2 linked regions of the Variovorax paradoxus genome follow. The main gene of each other region encodes a partner of the protein of the gene in region 2 in a complex. Links are inferred from orthologs where the notes say so. Each region holds a gene or a part of one and is shown on either strand. Other genes may lie near its edges.

Region 1 (3,178 bases), 780 kb from region 2 along the record:
AGGCGGTTTCGCCAATGGCGTAGAGGCCCGGCACATCGGTGCGCCCGGCCAGATCGCTCAGCACGCCGCCGCAGGTGTAGTGGGCGGCCGGCACCACGGGAATGGGCTCGCGCGTGATGTCGATGCCCAGCTCCGCGCAGCGCGCGAGGATGTTGGGAAAGTGCTCGTTCAGGAAAGCCGGGCTCTGGTGCGAGATGTCCAGGTAAACGCAGTCGAGCCCATGCTTCTTCATCTCGAAGTCGATGGCGCGCGCCACCACGTCGCGCGGCGCAAGCTCGGCGCGCTCGTCGTGCTGGGGCATGAAGCGGGTGCCTCCCGCCGATTCGGGCAGCTTCAGCAGCCCGCCTTCGCCGCGCACTGCTTCGCTGATGAGAAACGACTTGGCATGCGGGTGGTACAGGCACGTGGGGTGGAACTGGATGAACTCCATGTTCGACACCCGGCAGCCCGCGCGCCAGGCCGCGGCAATGCCGTCGCCCGTGGCCGTATCCGGGTTGGTCGTGTAGAGGTAGACCTTGCCCGCACCGCCCGTCGCCAGGATGGTGCGCGGCGCGCGAAAGCTCAGCACCTCGTCGGTCTCGTCGTCGAGCGCGTACAGGCCCAGGCAGGCCGGATCGTCCAGCCCCAGCTTGGGCCCGGTGATCAGGTCGACCAGCGTGTGGTGCTCGAAGAGGGTGATGTTGGACGTGCGGCGCACGCGCTCGATCAGCGTCTGCTGCACGGCCGCGCCGGTGGCGTCCGTCACATGCACGATGCGGCGCTGGCTGTGGCCGCCTTCGCGGGTCAGGTGCAACCCGCCGTCGGCTTCTGCGGAAAACGGCACGCCGAGTTCGCGCAGCCAGTCGATGGCCTCGGGCGCATGCTCGACGACGAAGCGCGTGACTTCGGGGTCGCAAAGCCCGGCGCCGGCCACCAGCGTGTCTTCCACATGCGCATCGAAGCTGTCGCCCGCGGCCAGCACGGCGGCAATGCCGCCCTGCGCCCAGGCGCTCGAACCGTCGTTGAGCGCACGCTTGGTCAGCACCGCCACCCGGTGCGTCGGCGCCAGGTGCAGCGCCGCCGAGAGGCCTGCAAGCCCGCTGCCGACGATGAGGACGTCGAAGTCGCGCACGGCGGAATTCACAGGGGCAAGAGCCGGCAAGGTCAGGCCGGCGAGTACGCCAGCCGGACGTAAATGGGCGCAAAGGCCTCGGCCTGCGTGATGTCGATCAGCGTTTCCTTCGCGAGCTCGAGCATCGCAATGAAGGTCACGATCAGCACAGGCGCACCGCGCGACACGTCGAACAGCTTTTCGAATTCCACGAAGCGCTGCCCCTGCAAGTGCCGCAGCACGATGCTCATGTGCTCGCGCACGTTGAGTTCTTCGCGCGAGATCTTGTGGTGCTGCACGAGCTTGGCGCGCTTCATGATGTCGGCCCACGCATCGCGCAGTTCGACCACGTTCACGTCGGGGAAGCGGGGCTTGAGCGACTGCTCGATGTAGACCTGCCCCTTCCAGAAGTCGCGCCCGTAGGTCGGCATGGCGCTGATGGCGGCGGCCTGCAGCTTGGTCTGCTCGTATTCGAGCAGGCGGCGCACAAGCTCTGCGCGGGGGTCTTCGGCCTCTTCGCCATCAGCCACCTTCTTGGGCGGCAGCAGCATGCGCGACTTGATCTCGATCAGCATCGCGGCCATCAGCAGGTACTCGGCCGCGAGTTCGAGGTTGGTCTGGCGAATCTCGTCGACGTAGCTCAGGTACTGCCGCGTGAGCCCCGCCATCGGGATGTCGAGGATGTTGAAGTTCTGCTTCCTGATGAGGTAGAGCAGCAAGTCCAGCGGGCCTTCGAAGGCCTCCAGAAAAACCTGCAGCGCCTCGGGCGGGATGTACAGGTCCTTCGGCATCGCGAACAACGGCTCGCCATAGAGCCTCGCGAGCGCGACCTGGTCGACCACTTCGGGCATGCTGGCCACGAGCGTGTCGTTGTCCTCGTTGTCCTTCATCGGGTGCTTGCTATCATTTCAATAGCTGCATGCGCGACGGGGACGAACGACGGATGCCGGCTGGGCACCATTACTTGCTTTGGGTCTGGTAGACGTACGGCTGCTGCGGCACGCGGGCTTCGCTGTATTCCTCGAGCAGGCTGCGGTCGAGGTGTTTGTCCCACAGCAGGGCCCGGCCGGCGCGCTGTTCGGCTTCCAGCGTCGGCTTCTTTTCTTTCATCTCCTCGATGAAGCTGGTGATCTCGGAGGTGTAGTGGGGGCGGCGGAAGATGGACATAGACTGGACCTTTGTAGCGCGAATTTTACCGGGGATGGCATGAAGCGACGACAACAGTGGCGGATCGGCACGGCAGCGGCCTTGCTGGCGGTGGTCATGGGGCTTGCGGGATGTGACCCGCAGCGCATCGGCGAACTGGAGGAGGGCGTCTCGACCGAGGCCGATGTGCGGGCCCGGTTCGGCGAGCCCGAGAACATCTGGGACGTGCCGAACGGCCGCGTGCTCGAGTACAACCGCCAGCCGCAGGGCCAGAAAAACTACATGATCACCATCGGCGCCGACCGCAAGATGAGCGCGCTGCGCCAGGTGCTCACGCCCGAGAATTTTGCCAAGGTGCAGCCCGGCATGATGATGGAAGACCTGCGCAAGCTGCTCGGCAAGCCCGCCAAGGTCACGCCCTATGCGCTCAAGCGCGAAACCGAATGGGAATGGCGCTGGGTGCAGCCGCCCAATTCGCCGATGGTGTTTACCGCCACGCTCAACGACGACCAGCGCGTGGTGCGCAGCGGCTCCTCGCCCGACCGGGGCACCGAGGCAAACTGAGAACTAGCCTTCGGCGTCGTGCAGCCGGCCGCTCGTCAGCTCATCGGCAAAGCCCGAGCGCACGATCACCTCGAGCGGCTGCGGCTGCAGCGATTCCAGCCTCAGCAGCCCGTCCCGCGACAGCACCGCGCGGTGCAGCTGCCGCAGCGCGTCGACGCCGGTCGCGTCCAGGTAGATGAGGTGCGTGGCGTCGAGCACCACCGTCATGCCGCGCGGCGCGCTCTCGGCCGCATTCACGGCTTCGTCCAGCTTGGCCGCAGCCCCGAAGAACAGCGCACCATACAGCCGGTAGGTGAGCACCGGCGGCTGCAGGGTGACCAGCTCGACGCTGAAAAGCCCGCTCATGCGCCGGATGAATAGCGCGCAGGCCAGCACGAT
Region 2 (4,388 bases):
TCTGGTGCGGATCGGTGTGCAGCGTCGGCTCCACCCCGTCGGCCGCGGGCTGCGGCGAGCGGTCCGCGTCAGAAAACTCGTCTCTGGCCGCATCGGGCTGGCGGGGCGCATTGCGGCGCGAGGTGACGGTGTTGTAGGCCACGACGGCCGCGAGAACGAGGCCGCCGAGGATGGCCAGGGCGAGAGTGAGATTGCTCATGTGCGCTGCTCGGCTTAAGCAGCTTCGACCATCGAGACCGCCGATTCCATATCGACCGCAACGATGCGCGACACGCCCTGTTCCTGCATGGTGACACCGATCAGCTGCTCGGCCATTTCCATGGCGATCTTGTTGTGGCTGATGAAGAGGAACTGGGTTTCGCGGCTCATGGCGGTCACGAGTTTGGCATAGCGTTCGGTGTTCGCGTCGTCCAGCGGAGCGTCCACCTCGTCGAGCAGACAGAAAGGCGCGGGGTTGAGCTGGAAGATGGCAAACACGAGCGCAATGGCCGTGAGCGCCTTTTCGCCGCCCGAGAGCAAGTGGATGGTCTGGTTCTTCTTGCCGGGAGGCTGCGCCATCACCTGCACGCCCGAATCCAGGATTTCGTCGCCCGTCATCATCAGCCTTGCGTTTCCGCCGCCGAAGAGCTCGGGGAACATGCGGCTGAAGTGTTCGTTGACGATCTTGAAGGTGCCGCCAAGAAGCTCGCGCGTTTCGCCGTCGATCTTGCGGATGGCGTCTTCGAGGGTGCCAATGGCTTCGTTCAGGTCGGCCGACTGCGCATCGAGGAAGGTCTTGCGCTCGCTGGCAATCGCAAGTTCGTCCAGCGCGGCCAGATTGACCGCGCCCAACGCGACCACTTCGCGGTTCAGGCGGTCGATTTCGCTTTGCAGGCCGGTGAGGCGCACCTTGTCGGTTTCGATCGACTGGGCAACGGCTTCGAGGTCGGCACCCGCGTCGTCGAGGAGTTGCTGGTACTGCTCGACGCCCAGGCGCGCGGCCTGTTCCTTGAGCTGGAATTCGGTAATGCGCTGACGCAACGGATCGAGTTCCCGCTCCAGCTGCAGCCGGCGTTCGTCGCTGGCACGCAGCTTCAGCGTGAGGTCGTCGTACTGGCTGCGTGCTGCGCCCAGAGCGGCTTCGCGCTCGAGCTTGAGCGCCAGCGCGTCCTGCAGACCGGCTTGGGCTGCCGCATCGGACAAGCGGCCAAGTTCGGTCCTGGCGCGCTCGTCTTCGTCGGTAAGGGCAACCACTTGCTGCGATGCGGTTTCGATGGCCCGGCTCAGCTCGCCGCGGCGGGCTTCGAGCGTGCGCTGCGAGAAAGTCGCTTCTTGCGCCTGCCGCTCCAGGCTGCGGTGCTGCTCACGGCTCGCGGCGAGTGCACGGCCGGCCTCGATCACGCGCTCGTCGAGTTGCGCATGGCGCTCCTGGCTATCGGCCAGCTGCATGTCGAGCTCTTCGAAGCGGCCTTCGGCGGCCATGCGCTTTTCCTGCAGCTCCTCGAGCTGCGCATCGACCTCTGCGAGGTCGGCTGCGAGTTGCTCGCTGCGCGCTCGCGTCTGCTCGGCAAGCTGCGTCATGCGCAGCGTTTCGACCTGCAGTTCGTGTGCACGCGATTGCGTCTCGGCCGCTTCACGGCGCGCCGTGACAAGGCGCTGTGCGGCATCGGCGTAGGCGGCTTCGGCGCGGACCAGCGCGGTGCGTGCTTCTTCGCTGATGAGCGTTTGCGCACGCAGCTGGCGCTCGAGGTTTTCCATTTCCTGCTGGCGCGCCAGCAGGCCGGCCTGCTCGGAATCGGGGGCGTAGAAGTTCACGCTGTGCGAGAACACGGCATGGCCGGTCTGCACGTAAATGACTTCGCCTGGCTGCAGCGTGCCGCGTTGCGCAAGGGCTTCTTCGAAACTCTGGGCCGTGTAGCAGCCGTGGAGCCAATCGGTCAGCAGGGCTTGCAGGCCTGCATCGTTCAGGCGCAGCAGGCTCGACAGGCGCGGTAGCGCGGCCGTGGCTTGCGGCATGCCGGCATCGGGCGGGCTGTAGAACGCCAGCTTGGCGGGCGGCGCATCGTTGCCGAACGCGCGCACCATGTCGAGCCGGCTGACTTCGAGCGCACCCAGGCGCTCGCGCAGCGCCGCTTCAAGCGCGTTTTCCCAACCCTGCTCTATGTGAATGCGGCTCCACAGGCCTTGCATGCCTTCGAGCCCGTGCTTGGCGAGCCAAGGCGCAAGCTTGCCGTCGGTCTTGACCTTTTCTTGCAGCGCGCGCAGCGCTTCGAGCCTTGCCGAGAGCTCGGCATGCCGAGCGCTCTCGGTATTGACGGCCTGCTGCTTCACCCGGCGGTCGTCGTCGAGCTGCGGCACGGATTCTTGCAGTTCATGCAAGCGGGCTTCGGATTCGCTTGCGGCTTCTTGAGCGGCGGCGTGCTCTTCCTGCATGGACTGCAGGCGGGCTTCGTCGGGCGCAGCCAGCGCGTTCTGGTCGGCGCGCAGGCGTTCGCCGCGCTGCGTGAGCTGCCTGCTCTGGTCCTCGATGTTGCGCTGGTCGGCGGCCAGCACCTGGATCTGCTGCTGGATCTGCACCACGGCGGCCCGCTGCGCATTGGCCTCATCCTGGGCGCGTTGCTGCGCCTCTTCCAATTCGGGCATGCGGGCGTCGTGCTCTTCGAGCTGCGCGGCCAGCATGACGGCTTGCTCTTCGGCATCCACGCCCTGGCCGGCCAGGGTTTCGATCTCGGCCTCGGCCTCTTCGCGGCGGCGGCCCCATTGACCCATTTGCTCGCGCAGCTGAACGAGCCGCTGCTCCACGCGCTGGCGGCCTTCGACCACGAAGCGGATCTCGCCCTCGAGGCGGCCCACTTCCGCGCTGGCTTCGTAGAGCTTGCCCTGGGCCTGGTTGACCTGGTCACCGGCCGCGTAGTGCGCCTGGCGCACGGTTTCGAGCTCGGATTCGATGCGGCGCAGGTCGGCCGTGCGCGACTCCAGGTCGTTGATCGCCTTTTCGGAGTCGGCCTTGATCTTGGCCTGGTCGGCGTCGCTTTCGCTGCGCTTGAGGAACCACAGCTGGTGCTGCTTCTTGGTGGCTTCGCCCTGCAGCGTGTTGTAGCGCGCGGCCACCTCGGCCTGCTTCTCCAGCTTTTCAAGGTTCGCGTTCAGTTCGCGAAGAATGTCTTCGACGCGCGTGAGGTTCTCGCGCGTGTCGCCCAGGCGGTTCTCGGTTTCGCGCCGGCGTTCCTTGTACTTGGAAACACCTGCCGCTTCTTCCAGGAACAGGCGCAGTTCCTCGGGCTTGGATTCGATGATCCGGCTGATCGTGCCCTGCCCGATGATGGCGTAGGCGCGCGGGCCGAGGCCGGTGCCCAGGAACACGTCCTGCACGTCGCGCCGGCGCACCGGCTGGTTGTTGATGTAGTAGCTGCTGGTGCCGTCGCGCGTGAGCACGCGCCGCACGGCAATTTCGCCGAACTGGTTCCATTGGCCGCCGGCGCGGTGGTCGGCGTTGTCGAACACCAGTTCCACGCTCGAGCGGCTGGCCTGCTTGCGCGTGGTCGTGCCGTTGAAGATCACGTCCTGCATCGACTCGCCGCGCAGCTCCGACGCGCGCGACTCGCCCAGCACCCAGCGCACCGCATCCATGATGTTCGACTTGCCGCAACCGTTGGGTCCGACAACGCCGACCAGTTGGCCTGGCAGCAGGAAGTTGGTCGGTTCGGCGAACGACTTGAAGCCTGAAAGCTTGATGGAATTGAGACGCACGACTTGTCGGCCTGCCTTGGCATAGCGCCAAGGTATTGATTTGTAAGGAAAATTGCACGGGCCTGCCGCTTGAAGCAGGCCGCCGCCCCAGCTGTGGATGATAACGTCAGGGCATGAGCGATTCTCTGGTTTCACCCTTCACCGCGCGCCGCGGTTACCTGCTTGCCGGCGCGGCTGCGCTGCTGGGCGTTGGCGGTTGCGCGGCCACCCGTTCCACCGAGCGCGCCGAACCTTATGCCAACCAGGAATGGTTGCAATCCAGCGCCAACCGCATTGCCAACCTTTCCCTTCGGGACAACCTGCAATCGATCCGGCGCGTGCAAACCACGCTGTACCGGCGCAATCCGCGCGAATGGCGCAAGTCGGCGGCAAGCGTCGAAGCGGCTGCCCAACGCGCCTGGGACGCGGTGTTGGCGGGCCCCGCCCTGCCCGAGCTGCGCGGCGCCACCGGCATCGACGCCATCCGCCTGGCGTTCGACACCAGCCCCCAGGGTTACCAGAGCGACCGCGTTGCGGCGTTGGTCGTCGGCTGGGCTTCGATGCTCAAGCAGGCCAACGGCGACACCTGGGACCAGACCATGCTGGACGGCGTCAATGCCGAAAACAGCTACCGCGCCGCGCGCAACTTCGAAATATCGCTGTGGCTTATCTCCTCCAAG

The links.
Region 1: the proteins of smc (region 2) and QHG62_RS13875 are in contact, whole or in part, in a crystal structure (PDB 3ZGX), measured with the Bacillus subtilis proteins. The link is inferred for Variovorax paradoxus from one-to-one orthologs.

Annotation. Positions count from the first base shown.
Region 1 is NZ_CP123990.1:2,847,931-2,851,108, forward strand. Bases 63-2,933 are described here. They hold QHG62_RS13875 (segregation and condensation protein A), read right to left. Parts: upstream 1,981-2,933; coding sequence 1,144-1,980; downstream 63-1,143. Other genes in these bases: nadB (L-aspartate oxidase), read right to left, coding at 63-1,111; QHG62_RS13880 (DUF3460 family protein), read right to left, coding at 2,051-2,257; QHG62_RS13885 (outer membrane protein assembly factor BamE), read left to right, coding at 2,297-2,800; QHG62_RS13890 (SulP family inorganic anion transporter), read right to left, coding at 2,804-2,933. Also shown: more of nadB, read right to left, coding at 1-62; more of QHG62_RS13890, read right to left, coding at 2,934-3,178. UniProt on the Bacillus subtilis protein: Participates in chromosomal partition during cell division. May act via the formation of a condensin-like complex containing Smc and ScpB that pull DNA away from mid-cell into both cell halves.
Region 2 is NZ_CP123990.1:2,065,248-2,069,635, reverse strand. What follows is about bases 14-4,094. They hold smc (chromosome segregation protein SMC), read right to left. Parts: upstream 3,730-4,094; coding sequence 214-3,729; downstream 14-213. Other genes in these bases: QHG62_RS10140 (hypothetical protein), read left to right, coding at 3,843-4,094; QHG62_RS10150 (cell division protein ZipA C-terminal FtsZ-binding domain-containing protein), read right to left, coding at 14-199. In the rest of the region: more of QHG62_RS10150, read right to left, coding at 1-13; more of QHG62_RS10140, read left to right, coding at 4,095-4,388. UniProt on the Bacillus subtilis protein: Required for chromosome condensation and partitioning.